DNA from 2 places in the Rhodoferax sp. RT5P35 genome. Region 2 is predicted to be linked to the other one. Evidence: predicted binding sites of a transcription regulator. Region 2 holds the regulator's gene; the other holds the start of a gene.

Region 1 (11,786 bases), on a different contig from region 2:
ATGCCTTCGTGGCCCGGGGTAAACGGCAGCGATGGCTTGACGGGCCAATCGCCGTTGCCAGCATGCAGGTCGGTGTGGCAGACACCGCAGGCCTCGGTCTTGACCAGGATCTGGCCCGGACCTGGGGTCGGTATCGGTACCTCCCTCAGGACCAGAGGTTTGCCGAATTGCTCTACGAAAGCGGCTTGCATGCTGCGTGTCATGGTGATCTCCTTGATGGATGGATGGAAACTAGGCCGCGGCGGCGAGACCCAGGCCTCGCACCGCTTCGATCATCTGGACCAGCACAGCCTGAGCATCGCCATAGACCATGTTGCAGTTGTCGCCGTAAAACAGCGTATTGGCGATGCCTGCGTAGCCCTTGCCCTCGCCGCGCTTGATGACAAAAACCTGCTTGGTCTGGTCTACATTGAGGATGGGCATGCCGAAGATGGGCGAAGCCTTGTCGGTGCGGGCGGCAGGGTTCACCACGTCGTTGGCGCCGATGACCAGCGCGACGTCGGTAGCCTTGAAATCGCCGTTGATGTCTTCCAGCTGAAGGATCATGTCGTAGGGCACGCCAGCCTCGGCCAGCAGCACGTCCATCTGGCCCGGCATGCGCCCCGCCACGGGGTGCACGGCAAACCGGACCGACACACCGCCGGCCTGCAGCAGTTTGACGAATTCGAACAGCTTGCCCTGGCCTTGGGCCACCGCCAGGCCGTAGCCCGGCACGATGATGACCGACGTGGCGTAACGCATGGCGATGCCTGCGTCACCGGCCTGCATGGGTTTGAGCTCGCCCTGGATCTTGCCGGGCTTGTGCTTGGTAACCTCGCCAAAATTACTGAACACCACGTTTGCTACGGAGCGGTTCATGGCTCGGCCCATGAGCAGTGTCAGCAACAACCCGGCCGCGCCGACCACCATACCGGCCACCATCAGTGCCGGGCTCTGCAGCACAAAGCCTTCGAGCCCCACCGCCAGGCCGGTGAAGGCATTGAAAATGGAGATCACCACCGGCATGTCCGCACCGCCGATGTGCAGCGTCATCAAAACACCCAGGGCCAACGCGCAGCCAAAGAACAGGTACACAAAAGCCGGTGTCACCTGCAGCAGCGGGGCTATGTCCGCACGGATAGTCGCGATATAGGTGCCGATGGCCAGAGTGAGTACCAGCATCAGCGCGTTGAACGCCTGCTGCCCCTTCAGCCGCAACGGCTGCTGGATCACACCGTCCAGCTTGGCCCAGGCGATAAGCGAGCCCGACAGCGATACCGAACCGATCAGTGCACCCAACAGCGTCACGACGAGGATGGTCAAACTGTGGGCCTTGTCTGCCAGCAACTCCGCGGCAGCGATGGCTGCGGCTGCACCACCGCCCATGCCGTTGTAGAGCGCCACCATCTGCGGCATAGCGGTCATGGCCACCGTACGCCCGCTCCACCAGGCGACACCGCCCCCGAGGCTCAGCGCGAGCAAGGCCAAAGCGATGTTGGTCACCAGATAGGGCTGGGCCGCGGCGCTAACGCCAAACGCATGCAGAAAGCTGGCGGCAATCGCCATGGCCATGCCCACGCCAGCAACAAAGATACCCGAAGCCGCCGTGACCGGAGATGCCATGCGGTGCAAGCCGTAGAGGAACAGGAAGGCCGCAGTGATGTCGGCCGCGACGATGCCGAGTTGGGCCAGCTGAAGAACAATGATGGGCATGGTGCTGGTCTCAATGCTTTTTCTTCACCGGCAGGCGTTTGACCTTGCTCTGGGCCGCGAGGCTTTTGACCTTGCCGTGGGCCGCGGTGTGGCCACTGGGCTTGAACATGGCCAGCATGCGGTCGGTTACCGCATAGCCGCCGGCCGCATTGCCTGCCCCCAACAGGACCGCCAAAAAGCCCAGCACTTGCTCTTGCACGGAGCTCGCATTCAGCAGCGCGTAGATGCCGCCGACGACCACAATCCCGTGCACGAAGTTCGAGCCCGACATCAAAGGGGTGTGCAGGATGGCCGGTACGCGACCGATGATTACCCAACCTGCAAAGGCTGCGAGCAGAAAGATATACACGGCGACGAAGCCAGAAATTCCAATGGAGAATTCCATGATGGTGTCCTTTTGCGACTCTTTTAGGCTGATGCCAATGCGCGTTGTGGAGTGCTCAGCGATTTGTCCTGGCCCGCATGCGTGAGCACCGTCTTGGCAAGAATTTCGTCGCTCCAGTCGATGACGATGACGTTGTCCTTGAGCATCAGTGCGAGCAGGTTGTACTGGTTCTTGGCGTACAGCGCGCTCGCGTCTTCGCCCAGCAAGGATGCGACGTTCAGCGGTGCCAGGATGCGCACCTGGCCGATCTGTACAGTCTCTCCTGGGCGGGTGTCCTCGCAGTTGCCCCCGCCTTCTGCCGACAGGTCGACGATCACAGCACCGGCCTTCATGCCGGCGACTTGGGCGCGGCTGATGAGTTTGGGAGAAGCTTTACCGGGAATAGCGGCCGTGGTGATGACCAGGTCCGCCTTCTGGATGTGCGCCGTCAAGACGTCCGCCACCTTGGCTTTTTCTTCAGCACTCAGTTCGCGGGCGTATCCGCCTTTGCCTGTTGCGTCCACCCCGGTATCGACAAAACTGGCCCCCAGGGACAGTGCTTGTTCCCGTGTCTCTGGGCGAACGTCATACCCCTCCACGATGGCACCGAGCCGGTGGGCGGTGGCAATTGCCTCCAGGCCAGCGACACCCAGGCCCATCACCAGCACATGGGCCGGCCCGAGGGAGCCCGCTGCGGTAGTGATCTTGGGCAGCACCCGCGCCAGCTGCGTGGCCCCCAGCTGCACCGCGTAATACCCCGCCAAGGCTGACTGGCTGGACAGTGCATCCATCGCCTGCGCCCGGCTGATCCGCGGCACCCGCTCCATCGCAAAGCAGGTGATCTTTTTGTCCAGCAGGCGCTGCACCAGCGCCTGCTGGTTATGCGCGTAGACGAAGGAGATGAGGATCGCGCCCTCTTGCATCGCATCCACCACCTCCAGCGCGGGGGGCTGCACGCACAGCACCACGTCCGCATCACGAACCATGGCGATACGGTCTTCCATGATGGCGACGTCTTCGAACGCGGCATCGTCCAGGTGGATGGCTGCACCGGCGCCGGCCTGCATGTGCAGCCTGGCACCCAGCTTACGTAGCTTGACCACTACAGAGGGCACCAGCGCCACACGGCGCTCGTGCGGCTGGGTTTCCTTCAGAACGGCAACGTTGACGTACATGGCACTCTTCGGAGTCAGGCTGGTGCGTCCAGCACGGCCGTGCGCACCAGCTTCTTGTTGACGAACTCCTGGATGCCCATGTTGCCTAGCTCACGGCCGTAGCCGGAATACTTGATGCCTCCAAAGGGCAACTCCGCGTCGGCCCAGTCGATGTTATTGATGAAAACCATGCCGGTGTCCACGCGGCTGGCCACGCGTTTGCCGCGCGCCAGGTCTTTTGTCCATACCGAGCCGCCCAGGCCAAAGTCAGAATCGTTGGCCAAGGCAATCGCTTCATCCTCGTTCTTGACGCGGTAAAAAGAGACCACGGGGCCAAAAAATTCGTCTCTGAACGCCGGATTGCCGGGTGCGATGTCTGTCAGGATCGTGGTCTCCATGAACGCCCCTGGGCGGGCTATGCGCTTGCCGCCCATCAACAGCTTGGCACCATGGGCCACGGCAACGTCCACCTGCTTGAGGAGTTGCAGCAACGCCTCTTCGGTGGACAAAGGGCCATGCGTGGTCTTTTCGTCCATCGGATCGCCTGGTACCAAGGCCTCCAGCGCCGTCTTGAATTGCGCAAGAAACTTGTCCGCCACCGAGTCCAGCACAATGAAGCGCTTCGCGGCGCAGCAAGTTTGCCCGGCGTTGTACATCCGCCCCCACACTGCCCAAGGGATGGTCTTGTCCAGGTCGGCATCGTCTAGCACGATGAAAGCATCGCTGCCGCCCAGCTCCATCGAGGTCTTCTTGAGGTTCTGCCCGGCGCGCGAGGCCACACTTTTTCCCGCTGCGACGCTGCCCGTCAGGGCCACGCCTTTGATGCGCGGATCGTCAATCACCAGGTCCGACTGTTCATGTGAAATCAGCAGATTGGTATACGCGCCCACGGGTGCGCCCGCATCGATCAAAAGCTTTTCGAAAGCCATCGCGCACTGCGGCACGCAGCCCGCATGCTTTACCACCAGCACGTTGCCGGCCATCAACTGTGGCCCCGCCACACGCGCCAGTTGGTAGTAAGGGAAGTTCCAGGGTTCCACGCAGAACAGTACGCCGAAAGGGCTGCTCTCCATGTGGGCTTCGCCGACCTTGGGGTTCAGCTGCACAGGCGCCAAAAAAGCCTCGGCATGCTGGGCGTAGTAGGCCAGGATGTCGCCGCTGAATTTGACCTCGGCGCGCGCCTCGCCGATGCGCTTGCCCATCTCCATTGTTGCTAGCTTGGCAAAATCATCCGCTTGCGCATGCAGCAGCGCGCCGGCCTTTGCCAGTATCTTCGCCCGCTCCGCATAGCTGGTGTGCTTCCAGGCCTGGAAGCAGGACTCTGCCTGTGCCAGCGATACCTCTAGTTGCGGGCTGCTGAGATGCTCAAAGCTCTTGAGAATCTTGCCCGTGTTGGGGTTGGTGCTTTGGTAGGTCATGGTCTGGCTTTCGTGAGGGTGTTGGATAAGCCATTGTTCGGCCGAGTAGCTCGGCTGGGCTTGATCTAGCGCAAGCTAAGCCCAGCCACTCAAATATCCTTGATGCTTTGCAGCAATGCCGCCTGCAACACAAACCGGTGCTTGTCCTCAAGGGAAGTAGCACCGCCCAGTAGCGCAACACACCGTGCAACAGGATGGTGCAGCGACGCAATGCAGTGGTACACCGGAATGCCTGCATGCTTACGCACCTGCTGTACCAAGGGCAATGCCAAGTTTTGGCACTCCACCGCGTCGTACAAACGCCCCATCAGCTGCGCGGTGCGCTGCACCTCCAGCGGAGTACTCAGCTCTGTGAGGCTGGGTCGTATATGCGCCACATGCGCACCCAGCTCCTCTGCGGCGTGGCGAAAGAAAGTCGCTTCTAATCCATGCTCGTCTTCGCAGAGCAAAGCAGTTTTTTTACCCCCTAGCAACGGCTGGACGCAGCCAGCTTCAAAAGCCTGTTGCAGCCGATGCGCATCCACCAATAGCGCTAAGTACAGCTGGTCGAAAGCCTGTGCGCTACGGTGTTTTGGCAAGTGGGTCATGGTGCTTTGCGTGCGGCAGGCAATAGCACCTGCACGCTGCAGGCAGCTTAGCGATTCGCTCTCTTACGGGCTTGATGCACATCAAGATCGACCGTGCCGCCGAAGTGATCTGACGTTGTTACACAGCGGACACCTACCCGCGACACAACGTTACCGAGTGACGCACACGGTTGTCACCAGATTGCCTATCGCCGCCTAGCATCCACCCTACAAACTACACAGGCGTTCGAAATGCATACCACCAGCCAAGAAATTGCCGAAACTCTGCAACTGCTCCACGATGTACTGGCCCCGCAACGCCGCGTAGTGCATGCAGGCGACCGGGCCTACCAGGCAGGCTCGCCATTCCTCAACTTGTACATCCTGCATGCAGGCATATTCAAAGTGGTGAATCTGACACCAGACGGCCGCGAACAGGTCGTTGGCCTGAAATTCCGAGGCGATTGGCTCGGCTTTGACGGCATTGCCCACGGTCGGTACTCGTGTGAAGCTGTCGCCATGGACACCGGCGAAGTCTGGGTCATTCCATACGAAAAGCTGATCCATGCCTGCGCTGCACACCCGGTGCTACTCACGGTACTGCACGAAGCCATGAGCCGCGTGATTGCCCATGACCGCGACTCACTCATGTCGGTGTGTACGCTGACAGCCGATGCACGCGTGGCAGATTTCCTGCGTTTCTGGGCCGAATCACTGGCCAACCGCGGCATGCGGGCTGACCAGATCACTTTGCGCATGACACGTGCCGAGATTGGCAACTGTCTGGGTCTGACGCTAGAAACGGTCAGCCGCGCTTTGTCCAAGTTGGCACGCGACAAAGTGATTGCGTTCTCCACGCAGGGTCGGCGGGACGTCAACATCCCAGACGTTGGTGCTCTTTCCGCATTCATACAGCGCTGTCTTATGCCGCTGCCCAAAATTCGACATGAAGCTGCTATGGCGCATTGACCACGCGAACAATTGCCTGCAAAAGCTCATCGCGGGTAAATGGCTTGCGCAGAAAATCCCAATGCGAAGGCGATGAACGGTCGGCATCCAGCAGCTCTGACGAAAAACCCGACATCAGCAGCACCGCCATACGGGGAAACCGATGCTGGGCCTGCGTTGCCAGTTGGGTACCCCGCAAACCCGCGCCAAGCGCAATATCCGTCAGCAGTACATCGAACACGGCATCTGCATGCAAAGCCAGCAGGGCTTGCTCGCCGCTTGCCTCGGTAGTTACTGCACAGCCCATAGCCTCCAGAAAGGTCCGCACTACGGATCGCACTTCTGAATCATCTTCGACCAACAGCACCTTCAGACCATCGGGCAGAGCCCGAGATATACCGGGCTCCAATAGGCTGGCGAAAGTGTCGTTCTTGGCCACGGGCAGATACAGTGTCACCACGGTACCGACCCCCATCGTGCTGTCGATGCTAATAACGCCCTTTGACTGTTTCACAAATCCATACACCGTACTGAGTCCCAAACCGGTACCCCTGCCAGCTTCCTTGGTGGTGAAAAATGGTTCAAACGCGCGCTCCTTGACTTCGTCGGGCATGCCACTGCCCGTATCAACTACCGAAATCGCCACGAAGCTCCGGTCTGGCGTACCCAAGTCATCGACTTCATTGCGCAACTCGCTAGGCAGGGCACTGCGCACCTCGGCACGAAAGCGCAATTCCCCTCCCATCGGCATCGCATCGCGGGCATTGATCGCGATATTGAGCAACGCGGATTCAAGTTGGCTGGGATCTGCCAGTACCGGCGGGCATACCACGTTGATGTTGACATGGATGCGTATGCGCTGGTCTAGTGTCCTTCGCAGCATGTCAGACAAAGCATGCAGCAGCTCGCCGACATCTACGGGCGCAGGCTGCAGAACCTGTCGACGCGAAAACGCCAGCAGCTTGCCCGTGAGCTCGGCCCCGCGCTTGCTCGCCCTTGTGGCAGCCGCTACCAGTTGCTGGCCGTAGCTGTCATGCGCGAGTGACGGCAGTTCCTCCAGTACTTGCAAATTCCCCAGAATGACCGTCAGAAGGTTGTTGAAATCATGGGCAATCCCGCCCGTGAGTTGACCCACGCTCTCCAAACGCTGCGCATGGTTGAGCGCCTCCTCCGTTAAAGCCCTCTGCAAACTGGTCGCGAGCAGATTAGCCAATGACTGCAAAAAGCCCACTTCGTCCTCGCCAAAATGGCGTGGGCCGCGCGCACCTACCGAAAGCACGCCAATCATGCGGCCCCGGTCCAACAGCGGCACCGCGAGCGCGCTGGTCATACCGGCATCCAGATATGCCTGCGGCACACCAAAGCGGGTCTCGCTACGGTAATCCTCCACAGTCACAGGGCCAGCCTGCAAGAGAACAAAACCGGGTGGCGTATCAACAACATTCGGCACGCGCTGCCCCACGGCTTCACCGTCCACCAGGCCGACACCGCTGGCGATACGGAATTCGAGCAAATTGCGCTCCAACACAAATACCGTGCCCGCATCCACCTGCAGAGCCTCCACCGCCATCGCGGGCAGATGGTCCAGCAGCACCTGCGGATCTCGGGCATCCACGGCAAGCCGCCCCAGTTGCGCCAGGTGTTCGCTGTAGCGTGCCCGCTGCAGTGCCTGTTTCACGCGCGGGTAGGCACCAATACCCCGCACCGCCACCACCACGAATGGCAGACCGTGGTCTTGCAGGGGACTCAGCGCGATCTCTACGATCACCTCACTGCCGTCCTTGCGTTTGGCAACCAACTCCATTTGGGTCCCCATGGGCCGCGCACGCGGAGCCTGTCCATACGCCTCACGGTAAGAGGCATGCCGCGGACGGATGCTGTCGGGCACCAGCGCATCCACGTTCAAACCGGCCAACTCCTCAGTGCTGTAACCCAACAGACTGGCCGCGGAAGGGTTGGCGAGCACGATACTGCCGGTTTGGTCTACCAGCAGCAGTGCGTCGGGGTAGGCGACAAATAGCGAACGAAAGACGGTGTGCTCGTCAATGCCGAAAGGCAAGGTAGAAGTCTGCAGAAATGCGGAGGTCATGGCGTTCAAGATAGGCTGATTTGGTGCGCGCGCAGACTCATCCGCTTGTCACCGGTGGAACCAAGATATAGCCGGCCCCGCGTACGGACTTGATGATCTGCGGGTCTTCTGCATGCGCCTCCAGCTTTTTGCGCAAGCGCCCCACCTGCACGTCGATCGTCCGGTCAAACGGCGCCGCTTCGCGGCCCCGGGTGTGTTCCAGCAGCACGTCGCGCGACAGTACACGCCCCGGACGCTGCGCAAAAACACACAGCAGATCAAATTCGCCACGGGTCAAGGCCACGTCCTGCCCCTGCAGCGACGTGAGCCGCCGAGCCACAGTATCCAGTTGCCATCCGGCAAACACGAATGTGGTGCGCGGCACAATTGACGGGGGTAGCGCGGGCGTTCCACCCAAATTTGTCCGCCGCAGAACCGCGTGGATACGCGCCAGCAATTCGCGCAAATCAAACGGTTTGGTCACATAGTCATCGGCACCCACCTCCAGGCCGACCACCTTGTCCACGGCATCCCCCCGGCCAGTCACGATCACCAGGCCACACTGCCAGTTTTCGCGCAGCTTGCGGGCAATTGAAACACCATCTTCCCCCGCAAGCCCCAGATCCAACAGCACCAGAGCGGGTGTATCGGCCTGCATGACCTGCATCAACGCGCGGCCACTGTGCACTTGCGTGACACGGTAGCCACGGCTCTGCAAATAGTTCGCCAACAACTGGGTAATGTCTACTTCGTCGTCGAGAACGGCGATATGCAAGGTGATGGGCATGCAGGGCGGCTCACTGAGAACAACACGCCAGCCCCTTTGCCGGTCCAGACAAGCATAGCAGCAAGCCAAAACCAATCGGGCTTGCATCGCCAGGCTCTTGGAGGCTTGGTGCCATCAAAGATGCGGCGCTTGATGCATATCAAGACCATCCGCGTACCCACCGCGCATGCTGCAGTCTTCATTCACCCCCCAGAGAAAGCCGAATATGAAAACCGACACACAACTGCAACAGGATGTTCTCGCAGAGCTGAAATGGGAGCCGTCGGTCAACGCGGCCCAGATCGGTGTTGAAGTGAAAGATGGTGTCGTGACCCTGGCAGGGCACGTGGGTAGTTACGCGGAGAAGTGGCACGCTGAACAGGCCAGCCAGCGTGTATCGGGCGTAAAAGCCCTGGCTGTCGAAATGGACGTGGCACTCCCCGGATCGAGTGCGCGAACCGATGCGGACATTGCACGCACCGCCGGAAAGGTTTTGCAATGGATCAGCTTTTTGCCAACAGACGCAGTGAAGGTGCTTGTAGAGGGCGGCTGGATCACGCTGTCTGGCGACGTGGACTGGGAGTACCAGCGCCAGGCGGCTACCAATGCCGTGCGCTATCTCATGGGAGTGACCGGTGTCAGTGACCAGATCACGCTCAAAGACAAGGTGTCTCTAGATACCGTGCAGTCGGAAATAGAAGCTGCTTTGCGACGGCGCGCCGAGAGCGATGCACACAACATTGGCGTAGAAGTGATTGGCAACGATGTGACCTTGACGGGCACCGTCCACAGTTGGTCGGAACGTGAACTGGCCACACATTCCGCATGGAGCGCACCTGGCGTGCAAAACGTGTGGGACAGGATGACGGTTGCTTATTGAGCCCGCCCCAGCCCCAAACATTCAGTTCCCCTGCCAAAGAACCAAACCCAAGGAAACACCATGCAAACAGAGACTTCACCCGCTTATATATTCGCGACCCATACCAAAGCAGAACAGGCCATTCAGTTATTGAGCCGATCAGGCTTTGACGTGAAGAAGTTGTCGCTCATAGGCAAGGGGTACCACAGCGAAGAGCATCCGCTCGGCTTTTATACCGCGGGTGACAAGATCAAGTCTTGGGGCGGTATCGGCGCCTTCTGGGGAGGTATCTGGGGCTTGCTGCTGGCTCCAGCCGTATTTTTTCTGCCCGGCATAGGGCTTGTCGCGATGGCAGGCCCGGTGGTTGCATTGTTGGTCGGATTTCTGGAGGGTGCCGTACTGGGAGGAGGCTTATCCGCCCTAGGTGCCGCGCTGACACAGATTGGTGTGTCCAAAGACAAGGTCATCAAATATGAAACCGCGCTAAAAGTAGACAACTACGTGCTTTTGGTGCACGGGAGCGCGGAAGATCGAGAAAAAGTCGGCTCCATACTTGAAGATTCAAAGGTATCGGAAGTCGCCTGAATTTCACAGCACGCTCTTCGCCAGTTGCCGGGCCGTGTGCCGCCGCATCACTTCGCTGCACGAAATGAGCGGCATCCAAGCCCTGCAAGCTCGCGCCTACGGCGGCAGTGCGGCTTGGCCGCACGCGTGCCCGTCATTCGACGGTCACGCTCTTTGCAAGGTTCCGTGGCTTGTCAACATCCGTGCCCCGCGCGCAGGCCGTGTGGTACGCGAGCAATTGCAGCGGCACCACGTGCAAGAGCGGCGACAGCGCGCCGTAATGCTCGGGCATTCGGATGACATGGATACCTTCGCTACTTTCGATGTGCGAGTCGGCATCGGCCAGCACGTAGAGCACGCCGCCGCGGGCGCGGACTTCTTGCAAATTACTCTTTAATTTCTCGATCAGAGTGTCATTGGGGGCCACGGCAACCACCGGCATTTCGCTGGTCACCAGGGCCAGGGGGCCGTGTTTGAGCTCACCTGCGGCATAGGCTTCGGCGTGGATGTAGGTGATTTCCTTGAGCTTAAGCGCGCCTTCCAGGGCAATGGGGTAGTGCAGGCCACGGCCCAGGAACAAGGCGTTTTCTTTGGGCGCGAAGTCTTCGGCCCAGGCGATGAGCTGTGGCTCCAGCGCCAGCACCGCTTGCAGGGCGGCGGGCAGGTGGCGCATGGCTTTGAGGTGCCCGGCTTCTTCTTCGGCGCTCAGGCGGCCCTTGGTTTTGGCCAGGGCCAAGGTCAGCAGGAACAGGCCCGCCAACTGGGTGGTAAAGGCCTTGGTAGAGGCCACGCCGATCTCAACCCCGGCGCGGGTGATGTAGGCCAGCTCGCACTCGCGCACCATCGCCGAGGTGGAGACGTTGCAGACCGTCAGCGTGTGCTGCATGCCCAGGCCTTGGGCGTGGCGCAGGGCGGCCAAGGTGTCAGCGGTTTCGCCGGACTGGGTGATGGTGACCACCAGCGTCCTGGGGTTGGGCACCGAGTCGCGGTAGCGGTATTCGCTGGCAATCTCCACCTGGGTGGGCACCTTGGCGATGGATTCCAGCCAGTATTTGGCGGTGCAGCCGCTGTAGTAGCTGGTGCCGCAGGCCAGTATGAGTACCGAGTCAATGTCGGCAAACACTTTGGCTGCGTTCCCTCCATTGGGGCCATCGAACAAGCCAGGCACGATGGATGTCACGCCTTCCAGCGTGTCGCCGATGGCGCGGGGTTGCTCGAAGATTTCCTTTTGCATATAGTGGCGGTACGGGCCCAGCTCGGCCGCGCCGCTGTGGGCGTGCACGGTTTTGACGCTGCGGATAACCGGCTTGTGGGCCTTGTCCACGATCCAGTATTTGCCCAGTTGCACGTCCACCACGTCGCCCTCTTCCAGGTAGACGATCTGGTC
Region 2 (11,786 bases):
GGCATGCTGGTGGGGGTGGTCATTGCCTCTCAACTGGCCTGGCCAGAGCTCAACTTTGGCATTCCCTGGCTCAGCTACGGCCGCCTGCGCCCCCTGCACACCAATGCGGTGATTTTTGCGTTTGGCGGCTGCGCGCTGATGGCTACCAGCTTCTTTGTGGTGCAGCGCACCTGCCAGGTCCGGCTGTTCTGCCCGCGCCTGGCCTCTTTCGTGTTCTGGGGGTGGCAGGCAGTGATTGTGGCCGCCGCCATTAGCCTGCCTATGGGCTACACCACCGGCAAGGAATACGCCGAGCTGGAATGGCCCATCGACATCCTGATCACACTGGTGTGGGTGTCGTATGCCATCGTGTTCTTTGGCACGATCGGTCGCCGACGCGTGAAACATATCTACGTGGCTAATTGGTTCTACGGGGCCTTCATCATCGCCGTGGCTTTGTTGCACGTGGTGAACAGCGCCGAGGTGCCCGCAGGCTGGATGAAGTCCTACTCGGCCTATGCCGGGGTGCAGGACGCGATGGTCGAGTGGTGGTACGGCCACAACGCCGTGGGCTTCTTTTTGACCGCCGGATTTTTGGGAATGATGTACTACTTCATCCCCAAGCAGGCCGAGCGGCCGGTGTACTCGTACCGCCTGTCCATCGTGCACTTCTGGGCGCTGATCTTCACCTATATGTGGGCTGGCCCGCACCACCTGCACTACACCGCGCTGCCCGACTGGACGCAGTCGCTGGGTATGGTGTTTTCGCTGATTTTGCTGGCCCCCAGCTGGGGCGGCATGATCAACGGCGTGATGACGCTCTCGGGTGCCTGGCACAAGCTGCGCGACGACCCGATCCTGCGCTTCCTGATCGTTTCGCTGTCCTTCTACGGCATGAGCACGTTTGAGGGTCCGATGATGGCCATCAAGACTGTCAATGCACTCAGCCATTACACCGACTGGACCATTGGCCACGTGCATTCCGGCGCTTTAGGCTGGGTCGGGTTCATCACCATGGGGTCGCTCTACCACCTGATTCCGCGCATGTTTGGCGGCAAGAAAATGCACAGCGTGCCCGCCATCGAGCTGCACTTCTGGATGGCTACCGTCGGCGTTGTGCTCTACATCGCCGCCATGTGGATTGCCGGTGTGATGCAGGGCCTGATGTGGGGCGCGGTGAACACCGACGGCACACTGACCTACACCTTTGTGGAAAGCGTCAAGGCCACCTATCCGTTCTATGTGGTCCGCGTGATGGGCGGCCTGCTGTACTTCAGCGGCATGCTGGTGATGGCCTGGAACGTGTGGATGACGGTCACCCGGGGTCGTTCAGTGCTGGTACCTGTGCCCACTTTTCAAATGGCCCACGCCTGAAAGAACCCCATGGCTGACAAAAAGAAACCCATTGCGTTTTTCTCGCACGAAAAGATCGAGACCAACAACTTTTTGATGATCGTGCTGATCCTGCTGGTAGTCGCCGTGGGCGGGCTGGTGGAGATCGTGCCGCTGTTCTTCCAGAAGTCCACCACCGCGCCGGTCACCGGCCTCAAGCCCTACACCGCGCTGCAGCTGATGGGGCGCGACGTGTACCTGCGCGAAGGCTGCTACGGCTGCCATTCGCAGATGATCCGCCCGTTCCGCGCCGAGACCCTGCGCTACGGCCACTACTCGGTCGCCGGTGAATTTGTCTACGACCACCCGTTCCAGTGGGGCAGCAAGCGCACCGGGCCCGACCTGCAGCGCGTGGGCGGCAAGTACAGCGACGAATGGCACCGCATCCACCTGCACAACCCGCGCGACGTGGTGCCCGAATCCAACATGCCCAGCTACGCCTGGCTGGAAACCGCCCTGGTCGACCCCACCGATGTTGCACCGCGCATGCGGGCCCTGCGCACCGTGGGTGTGCCCTACACCGACGCCGACATTGCCGGTGGTGCGGCTGCGGTGAAGGACAAGACCGAGCAGGACGCGCTCATCGCCTATCTGCAGGTGCTGGGCCGGGCCCTGACCGACCAGCTGGCGGCCAAAGCCGCCGAGAACGTGCCTCCCGCACCCCCTGCTCCAGCCCCCTGAACCTGAAAGCCCCCATGGACGTCACCACCTTGCGCATCGCCGCCACCGTTTGCAGCTTCATCACCTTTATCGGGATCATGGTGTGGGCGTTTTCGCGCCACAACAAGGCGCAGTTTGACGACGCAGCGCAGTTGCCCTTTTTGCAAGACTGATCCCGGAAGGAATTCCCATGAGCGATTTCACGAGCAACTTCTGGTCGGTTTTTATCAGCGCCGTTTCTGTTGTCAGCATCGCCGCCTGCCTGCTTCTGCTGTGGGTTACGGCCCGCAAGAAGGTGCCGTTCCAGAGCGACAACACCACCGGCCATGTGTGGGACGGCGATTTGCGCGAGATGAACAACCCGCTGCCGCTGTGGTGGGTGGGCTTGTTCATCCTGACGGTGCTGTTTGGCGTGGGCTACCTGGTGGCCTACCCCGGCCTGGGCAGCTATGCGGGCACGCTGGGCTGGACCCAGGTGGGCGAGTACAACGCCGAAGTGGCGCAGGCCAACCGCGAGCTGGAGCCGTTGTATGCCAAATTCACAGCCCTCCCGCCGGAGAAGCTGGCCGGCAACGCCCAGGCCATGGCGGTGGGCGAGCGCCTGTTCATGAACAACTGCGCCCAGTGCCACGGCTCGGACGCCCGTGGCAGCAAGGGCTTTCCCAACCTGACCGACGGCGATTGGCTGCACGGTGGCACGCCCGACAAAATCCTGGAAACCATCACCCATGGCCGCATCGGTGTAATGCCGCCCATGGCCGCTGCCGTGGGCACGCCCGACGATGTGAAGAACGTGGCCAACTACGTGCTCAGCCTGTCGGGCAGCCCCAACGATTCGCTGCGTGCCGCTCTGGGCAAGTCCAAATTCTCGGTCTGCGCGGCCTGCCACGGCGTGGGCGGCAAGGGCAACCAGGCCATCGGCGCACCCAATCTGTCGGACGACATCTGGCTGCACGGCTGGGGCGAGGCGGCCATCATCGCCATGGTCAACAACGGCAAAACCAACCAGATGCCCGCCCAAGAGACCAAGCTGACCGAGGCGCAAATCCACGTACTGGCCAGCTACGTGTGGGGCCTATCGAACAAGCCGACACCGTAGGCCATGCGCAAAACCATCCCCATCACCCCGATAGCCGCCGAAGGCGAGGAACTGGTGTCGCTGTACGCGGCCCAGCCCAAGATCTATCCGCGCTCGGTGCAGGGCCTGTTTGCCCGCTGGCGCTGGGGCATGGTGTTGCTGACGCAACTGGTGTTCTACGGCCTGCCGTGGCTGCAGTACGGCGAGCGCCAGGCGGTGCTGCTGGACCTGGCGGCGCGGCGGTTTTATCTGTTTGGCCTGGTGCTGTACCCGCAGGATTTCATCTACCTTACGGGCCTGCTGGTGGTGTCGGCCCTGTCGCTGTTTTTGTTCACCGCCGTGGCCGGGCGGCTGTGGTGCGGCTTTACCTGCCCGCAAACGGTGTACAGCGAGATCTTCATGTGGATAGAGCGCCGCATCGAGGGCGATCGGGGTGCCCGCATGCGCCTGGACGGCGGCCCCCTGTCTGCCCACAAGATCGGCAAGAAGTGGGCCAAGCATGCAGTGTGGATGCTGCTGTCACTGTGGACCGGCTTCACCTTTGTGTCGTATTTCACCCCCACCCAAGACCTGCTGCAGGAGTCGCTGCAGCTGAACTTCGGCTCGTGGGAGGTCTTTTGGGGCCTGTTTTACAGCGCGGCTACCTACGGCAATGCGGGCTTCATGCGCGAGCAGGTATGCAAGTACATGTGCCCCTACGCCCGCTTTCAGAGCGCCATGTTCGACAAGGACACGCTCATCGTCAGCTATGACGCCAACCGGGGTGAGCCGCGCGGTGCCCGTTCCCGCAAAGCCGACCCTGCGGCGCTGGGCCTGGGGTCGTGCGTGGACTGCACCCTGTGCGTGCAGGTCTGCCCCACCGGCATCGACATCCGCCAGGGCCTGCAGTACGAGTGCATCAACTGCGCGGCCTGTGTGGACGTGTGCGATGGGGTGATGGACAAAATGGGCTATGCCCGCGGCCTGATCCGCTTTGCCACCGAGAACGGCATGGCCGGGGGCTGGACGGCCCGCCAGATCCTGCGCAGGGTGCTGCGGCCCCGGGTGCTGGTTTACACCGCGCTGCTATGGACCCTGATGCTGTGCCTGGGCATCAGCCTGGCACTGCGCACCCCGCTGAAGGTGGACGTGGTGCGCGACCGCGCCGCCCTGTCGCGCATTGTGGCCGGGGGCCAGCTAGAGAACGTTTACCGCCTGCAGGTGATGAACGCCACCGAATCGCCCCAGCGCTACACGCTATCGGCCCACGGGCTGGACGGGCTGGCCGGATTGGAAGTTGCATCGGAAACCGAGGTGGAGGTGGGTGCCGTGCAGTCGCGCTGGGTGGCGGTGCGCCTGCACATCCCCTATGGCTCGGCCACGCCGGGTTCGCACCCGGTGGTGTTTGACATCGCCAGTGCCGACGGCAAAGACCGCGTATCCGAGAAATCCACGTTTATCGTGCCCCGCTAATTACTCACCCCCAGGCTGCAGTGCTTCGCATCTTTCGCCAACCCCCCTCGAACCGGTTTACCAAAACCGATTCGACACGCAGGGGGCAACACCAGCAGCCGGGCATTGCCAGTTCTGCGGTGTTTCTGGAAAGTGTGCGTTCTGCCCGCATGCTGGGTGGGGAATAGCTAGATGCCTTGTTCACATTAAGGAGAAAGTCCATGTCTGAAAAAACTTCGCAACCCTGGTGGAAATACGGCCACGTGTGGCTGGTCATCTCCGGCCCGCTGATCGTGGTGGTAGCCGCTCTTGTTACGGCCTGGCTGGCCTTCACCCGGCAAGATCCGGTGCTGGCGCAGGACTATTACCGCCAGGGCCTGGAGATCAACAAGACGCTGGCCCTGCAGGGCACCCTGGCCCCAGCCGAGCAAGCGCGCAACCACGCCGCCACGCCCCCCGGCGCGGTGCGGCAGAAGTAGGCGGGCAGCATGGCAGTACAACGCATCACCAGTGTGCTGTGGTCGGGATTTTTGGGCGCTTGTTTGCTGGAGGGTCTGGTGTTTGCGGTGGTGGACCCTAGCAGCTTGCACTGGCTGGGCCAGCCGCTGGACCTGTCACGCCAGGGCGTGTACAGCCTGTCTTTCTTTGCCTTCTGGGCCGTGGCGGCAATGATCAGCAGCCTGACCCTGCTGGTAGGCTAGCCGGTAGGCGCTGCAACTATAAACAGGGCTGAAGATTAACGATGCGCTTCAAGGCCTCGGCATCGAGGATGCGGATGTGGCGCTGTTTGACCTCCACCATCCCGTCCTCGGCAAACTTGGAGAAGGTGCGGCTCACCGTTTCCAGCTTCAGGCCCAGGTAGCTGCCGATCTCTTCGCGCGTCATGCGCAGCACCAACTCCAGCGGTGAGAAGCCGCGCGCATGCAGGCGCTGCACCAGGTTCAGCAAAAAAGCCGCCAGCCGCTCCTCTGCCCGCATGCTGCCCAGCAGCAGCATCACGCCGTGCTCGCGCACGATTTCGCGGCTCATGATCTTGTGCACATGGCGCTGCAGGGCGTTGACCTCGCGCGACAGTTCTTCGATGCGGTCAAACGGCATCTCGCAGACCTCGGCATCCTCCAGCGCCACCGCGTCGCAGGTGTGCTGGTCGTTGACGATGCCGTCCAGCCCGATGATCTCACCCGCCATCTGAAAACCCGTGACCTGGTCGCGCCCGTCCTCGGTGGTGATGGAGGTTTTGAAAAACCCGGTGCGGATAGCGTACAGCGCGGTAAACGCCTCGCCATTGCGGAACAGCGTGGCCCCGCGTTTGACCTTGCGGCGCACGGCCACCAGATCGTCTATACGGTTTAACTCGTCTTGGTTCAGGCCCAGTGGCATGCACAGCTCACGCAGATTGCAGTTCGAGCAGGCAACTTTGATGGCGATAGGGGTCATGCGCGCAGTAGGGGCTTTTGTAAACAACCATTCTCGCCACAAGCATCTGCAGGCGGCTTGATCTAGGTCAAGTAAGGCGTGCGTCCTTCGCGGCACAGTGCATAGATGCAACCAAAGCGCTTTTTATGACCTGTGTTTCGACTGAACTTTTAAAGCGCTTTGACGTGCCGGGGCCGCGCTACACCTCCTACCCCACCGCCGACCGCTTCGTGGAAGCCTTCCGCGGCGAGGACTACGCCCGCGCCCTGCGCCTGCGCCGGGACACCGCCACCGCTCTGCCGCTGTCGCTCTACGTGCACATCCCGTTTTGCGAATCGCTGTGCTACTACTGCGCCTGCAACAAGATCATCACCAAGCGCCACGAACGCGGCGCGGCCTACCTGCAGTACCTGGAGCGCGAAATGGCCCTGCACACCGCCCAGCTCGGCACGGGCCGGGTGGTCAGCCAGTTGCACCTGGGCGGCGGCAGCCCCACGTTTTTGAGCGATGACGAACTGGCCCAGCTGATGGCCCTGCTGCGCCGCCACTTCAGCCTGGCCCCGGGCGGCGAATACGCCATCGAGGTCGATCCGCGCACCGTGGATGCCACACGGCTGGCGGCCCTGGCGGCGCTGGGCTTCAACCGCCTGAGCTTTGGCGTGCAGGATTTCGATGCCGACGTACAAAAGGCCGTGCACCGCGTGCAGCCCGCCGAGCAGGTGTTTGGGCTGGTGGCCGAAGCCCGCCGCTTAGGCTTCGAATCCATCAACACCGACCTGATCTACGGCCTGCCGCGCCAAACACCCACCTCGTTTGCCCACACGCTGGAGCAGATCGTGGCGCTGCGCCCCGACCGTATCGCCCTGTACGCCTACGCCCACCTGCCCGAGCGCTTCAAGCCGCAGCGCCGCATCCTCAACGCCGAGCTGCCCAGCGGCGCGGCCAAGCTGGCCATGCTGTCGCAGGCGCTGGACGCGCTCATCGGCGCGGGCTACGTTTACGTGGGCATGGACCATTTCGCCCTGCCCAACGACGCGCTGGCCGTGGCCAAGCGCCAGGGGCGGCTGCACCGCAACTTCCAGGGCTACAGCACCCAGCCCGACTGCGACCTGGTCGGCCTGGGCGTGTCGGCCATTGGCCGCATCGGCCCCACCTACAGCCAGAATGCCAAGACCCTGGAGGCCTACTGCGACATGATCGACCAGGGCCAGCTGCCGGTGGTGCGCGGCCTGGCCCTGAACCGCGACGACGTGGTGCGCCGCGCCATCATCATGGCCATTATGTGCCAGGGCATGGTGCAGTTTGAATCCATTGAACTGGCCTACCTGGTGGACTTCAAAGCCACGTTTGCCGCCGAGCTGCAGGCCCTGCAGCCCCTGGTGCAGGCCGGCATGGCCACGGTGGATGCCACCAGCATCCAGGTCACCGCCACCGGCTGGTTCTTTGTGCGCGCCGTGGCCATGGTGTTCGACCGCTACCTGCAAGCCGACCAGAACCGCGCCCGTTTCTCACGGATCATTTAGCACACCCCCAGGCTGCAGTGCTTCGCATCTTTCTCCAACCCCCTTGCAGGGGGCAACACCAGCAGCCTGGCAAAGCCAGTTCTGCGGTGTTTCTGGTGGGCGTGCGTTCTGGCTCCATGCGAGAGGGTAAGTAATGACGATGCAGAACTCCCTGGCCTGGACCGCCCTTCTCATGGGCCTGGCCGGTGGCCCGCATTGCGCGGGCATGTGCGGTGCGGCCTGCGCGGGCGTGGTGCGGGTCGCCGGGGCCCGCCAGGGCATGCTGCAACTGCAGGCCGGGCGCTTGCTGGGCTACACGCTGGCGGGTGCGCTGGCCGCCGCTACCGTCAACACGCTCGCCTGGCTGACGGCACCTGCCGCCGCGCTGCGCCCGGTGTGGACGCTGTTCCACGTGGCGGTGCTGGTCTGGGGCGGCATGCTGCTGGTGCTGGCGCGGCAACCGGTGTGGGTCGATGGCCTGGGACGCAACTTATGGTCGCGGTTGCGGCCCCGGTTGGCAGGCCGGGCCTGGGTGTTCGTGGCCGGGGCCGCCTGGGCGCTCATGCCCTGCGGCCTGCTGTACTCGGCCCTGTTGGTCGCATCCCTCAGCGGCGGCCCGCTGGAGGGCGCGCTGTGCATGGCTTTGTTTGCTCTGGGCAGCAGCATCACCCTGGTGGTCGGACCCTGGCTGTGGGTGCGCCTGCAGGTTTGGCGCAGCCCCCAGCGTAAGGAATGGGGCATGCGGGTGGCGGGTGCGTCACTGGCGGGCGTGGCCGTATGGGCCTTGCTGCACGACATGGACCCGCGGGTTTTGGCGTTCTGCCAAAGTCTTCTGTAAATCAAGGTTGTAGAGAAAACCGCAGCATCCGCTCCCGGTCGAGCCAAAAATCCCGCGTCACCTGGGTCCGCTCTGTGTCTTCATCGGCTATGGGGGCGATGCCCGTCGCACAGTGTGGGAATCAATACGACGCATTCCACCAGATGCCTCATGTGTATTTACCCTACAAAAATATCCTATCCAGGGGGATAGGATAATATGTAGGCATGACCATCCATACCTCACACCCGGACATCATCAAACGACTCAAACGGGCCGAAGGCCATCTCAAAAGCATCATCACTATGATGGAAGAAGGCCGCGCCTGTCTGGACCTTGCCCAGCAGCTCCAGGCTGTAGAAAGTGCTGTCGGCAACGCCAAAAAGGCCTTGGTACATGACCACATTGACCATTGCCTGGAACACGCGATCCGCGATGGCATGCAAAACCCGGATGACACCATCCGCGAATTTAAAGCCATCACCAAATACCTGTAAGACAAAAAATGACGAATTTTTCTACTTTGCTGCAGCAAGGCAACGCGTGGTTGTTTATTCCCAGTGCCATCTTGTTAGGTGCACTCCATGGTCTGGAACCAGGCCACTCCAAGACGATGATGGCGGCCTTCATCATCGCGGTTCGCGGCACAGTGGGACAAGCGGTGTTGCTGGGCCTGGCGGCCACGCTGTCCCACACGGCCATCGTTTGGGCCATTGCGTTGGGCGGCATGTATTTCAGCCAGCAATGGAGCGCAGAAACCAGTGAACCCTATTTGCAAGTTGGTTCTGCTGTGCTCATCATCGGCACGGCCCTGTGGATGTTGTGGCGCACGTGGCGGGAGCAAAAACTTGCCCGCCAAAGCGATGACCATGACCATAACCATGACCATGGCCACGATGAAACCAAGCGAATCGATACCGGCCACGGGGTGGTGCGCCTGGAGGTTTTTGAAGACGGTGTACCACCACGCTTCCGCCTATTTCGCGATGGATCGCACGGCCATGTATGGGCAGCTGACCAGGTACGGGTCGAAACGGAACGTTCGGACGGAACGCGCCACGCCTTTGCTTTTGTGCAACGTGACGGTTTCGTGGAGTCTGTGGAAGAGATTCCTGAACCACATGAATTCATGGCCCGTCTACGCCTGGGCCATGGGCAGCACAGCCATGACTACGACGTAGAGTACTTTGAGCACCATCACCACCACGCGATCAAAGACCTGGAGGGGCTGGATGTAGCGGCACCAGGCTACCAGGACCCCCACGAGCTGGCGCACGCCAACGACATCCGTCGCCGCTTCACCAACCAAAACGTCACTACGGGACAGATCGTGATGTTCGGACTAACGGGTGGGCTGATTCCATGCCCGGCATCCATTACCGTGCTGCTGCTCTGCCTGCAACTGAAGAAGGTCACACTGGGTGCGACCCTGGTGTTGTCTTTCAGTATTGGCTTGGCAGTCACGATGGTCATGGCGGGTGCCGTGGCAGCCTTGAGCGTGAAGCATGCATCGAAGCGGTGGAGTGGGTTTGGCGAGTTCGCCCGTAAGGTGCCTTATTTCTCCAGTGCTTTGATTATGGTGGTCGGCTTCTATGTCGGCTACCAGGGGTTGCACGCCTTGCTTTGATGGTGTTCGGTCAAGACAGGGCCAGTCCTATGCCACGCTTCACACCTTCAGCGGCCAATGGGGAACTTCACCCTGGTAGTGCCAGCACCAGGTAAGAATTTGCTGCCGAATGGTGCTTGCCTCCTAAAATCCCGGGCATGCACACTCCACCTCGCTTCTGGGCCGACCTCACCACCCGCGACTTCGCGCAGCTTGACCCGGCCCGCACCGTGGCCGTGCTGCCCGTGGCCGCCACCGAGCAACACGGCCCGCACCTGCCGCTGAGTGTGGACACCATCCTGGTCGATGGCGTGGTGGCTGCCGCGCTGCCGCTGCTGCCGGTGGATGCCTCGGTGCTGGTGCTGCCCACCCAGCAAGTGGGCTTCAGCCCCGAGCATGTGCGCTTTCCGGGCACGCTCACCTTGTCGAGTGAAACCCTCATCCGCGTCTGGACCGAACTGGGGGCCTGCGTGGCCCGCAGCGGGGTCAAAAAGCTGCTGATCTTCAACGCCCACGGCGGCCAGGTCAGCCTGATGGACATCGTGGCTCGCACCCTGCGCACCGAGCACGGTTTGCTGGTCTACAGCGCCAGCTGGTTCAACCTGCCGCTGGGCGATGCGAACAGCCTGTTCAGCGCCGAAGAACACCGCTTCGGCATCCACGCGGGCGACACAGAAACCTCGATGATGCTGGCCCTGCGCCCCCACACCGTGCGCATGGCGCTGGCCCGCAACTTCACATCCACCTCGCAAGACCGCGCCGCGAAGTACCCCATCCTGGGCAACGGCAAAAGCGCCAAGCTGGGCTGGCAGATGCAGGACTACAACCCCACTGGCGCAGCAGGCAACGCCGCCGCCGCCACGGCAGAAAAAGGCCAGGCGCTGGTGGATGCATCGGGCCAGCAGCTGGCGCTGCTGCTGCAAGAGATCGCGGACTTGCCGCTGTCCACATTGGTGGAGCATCCCGACCTGGGTTAAGTATTTCTGGGCTGTTTTTAAGGCATTAAAACAGCTTCTGGCGCATATTTAACCTACGCTAATTGCTCCTATTTTTGACATCAAAAACTGGAGCATTTGTTTACAGCAAACCATAGGCCAGCATGCCTGCCGTGCCCCACATCATCAAGGCCACCAGCCCGTCCAGTGCGCGCCACAGGGCGGGGGACTGCAGGCGCTGGCCCAGAAACAGCGCGCTCAGCCCCAAGCCCACAAACCACAGCGCTGACCCGCTGGCCGCACCTAGCCCAAAAAACGCATTGCCCGGCGTGCCCCAGGCCAGCGAAGCCGTGCCGATCAGCACCAGCGTCTCCACCAGCGCGTGCGGATTCAGCCAAGCCACAGCCAGCGCCGCGCCCACCGCCTGCTGGCGGCTCATGGCCGCCACCGGCTCGCCCACGGCCTGGTGCGCCGCCGACCCGGCGCGAAAGCGGCCCCAGGCCTTCCAGCCGTAGACCAGCAAAAACACCACGCCCCCGCACACCATCACCGCCTGCACCCAGCGCGGCAGGCCACCCAGCTGCGACAGCCCCAACACCCCCAGCGCGATCAGCCCCACGTCCGACGCAATGCTCACAGCCACCGTCAAGCCTACATGCTGGCCACGCAGCCCCATGCGTAGCACATGGGCGTTCTGCGGGCCGATGGCCACGATTAGCGACAGGCTGAGCAGCAAACCTGCAGAAAACGCGGGCAAAAGGAAGAAACTGGACATGGCGGGCTCTCAAAAAGGAATGTCCAAAGTGTCCAAGCTTTGCATAAATTGTTAAAGTTAACTAAATTAAACTTGCATTGCACAAGAAATTTTTAACTATGCTCGATGCCCGTCAATTGGAAGCCCTGGCAGCCGTACTCGAACACGGTGGATTCGGCCCTGCCGCCCAGGCGCTCAACTTGACCCTGGCTGCCA

Evidence for each region. Region 2 encodes FNR, which switches genes on or off when oxygen is low (the NO sensors DNR and NnrR bind a similar motif). Its sites were predicted from a motif close to TTGATNNNNATCAA; they were not measured.
Region 1: the regulator FNR is predicted to act here: its motif matches at 5,287-5,300, upstream of AC097L_RS10740 (ornithine carbamoyltransferase).

What each region holds. Positions count from the first base shown of each region.
Region 1 covers NZ_JBWMAX010000006.1:24,039-35,824, forward strand. Annotated here, with positions in the region: gene AC097L_RS10715 (zinc-dependent alcohol dehydrogenase) at 1-203, opposite strand, end outside; gene AC097L_RS10720 (NAD(P)(+) transhydrogenase (Re/Si-specific) subunit beta) at 232-1,692, opposite strand; gene AC097L_RS10725 (NAD(P) transhydrogenase subunit alpha part 2) at 1,703-2,077, opposite strand; gene AC097L_RS10730 (NAD(P) transhydrogenase subunit alpha) at 2,101-3,231, opposite strand; gene AC097L_RS10735 (NAD-dependent succinate-semialdehyde dehydrogenase) at 3,246-4,628, opposite strand; gene AC097L_RS10740 (ornithine carbamoyltransferase) at 4,718-5,215, opposite strand; gene AC097L_RS10745 (Crp/Fnr family transcriptional regulator) at 5,447-6,163, shown strand; gene AC097L_RS10750 (PAS domain S-box protein) at 6,150-8,231, opposite strand; gene AC097L_RS10755 (winged helix-turn-helix domain-containing protein) at 8,269-8,997, opposite strand; gene AC097L_RS10760 (BON domain-containing protein) at 9,203-9,856, shown strand; gene AC097L_RS10765 (DUF1269 domain-containing protein) at 9,917-10,420, shown strand; gene glmS (glutamine--fructose-6-phosphate transaminase (isomerizing)) at 10,554-11,786, opposite strand, start outside.
Region 2 covers NZ_JBWMAX010000004.1:112,657-124,442, reverse strand. Annotated here, with positions in the region: gene ccoN (cytochrome-c oxidase, cbb3-type subunit I) at 1-1,353, shown strand, start outside; gene ccoO (cytochrome-c oxidase, cbb3-type subunit II) at 1,363-2,052, shown strand; gene AC097L_RS07220 (cbb3-type cytochrome oxidase subunit 3) at 2,067-2,204, shown strand; gene ccoP (cytochrome-c oxidase, cbb3-type subunit III) at 2,222-3,130, shown strand; gene ccoG (cytochrome c oxidase accessory protein CcoG) at 3,134-4,561, shown strand; gene AC097L_RS07205 (FixH family protein) at 4,762-5,019, shown strand; gene AC097L_RS07200 (hypothetical protein) at 5,029-5,241, shown strand; gene fnr (fumarate/nitrate reduction transcriptional regulator Fnr) at 5,258-5,977, opposite strand; gene hemN (oxygen-independent coproporphyrinogen III oxidase) at 6,103-7,479, shown strand; gene AC097L_RS07185 (sulfite exporter TauE/SafE family protein) at 7,613-8,296, shown strand; gene AC097L_RS07180 (metal-sensing transcriptional repressor) at 8,503-8,772, shown strand; gene AC097L_RS07175 (nickel/cobalt efflux protein RcnA) at 8,781-9,902, shown strand; gene AC097L_RS07170 (creatininase family protein) at 10,040-10,858, shown strand; gene AC097L_RS07165 (LysE/ArgO family amino acid transporter) at 10,959-11,591, opposite strand; gene AC097L_RS07160 (HTH-type transcriptional regulator ArgP) at 11,690-11,786, shown strand, end outside.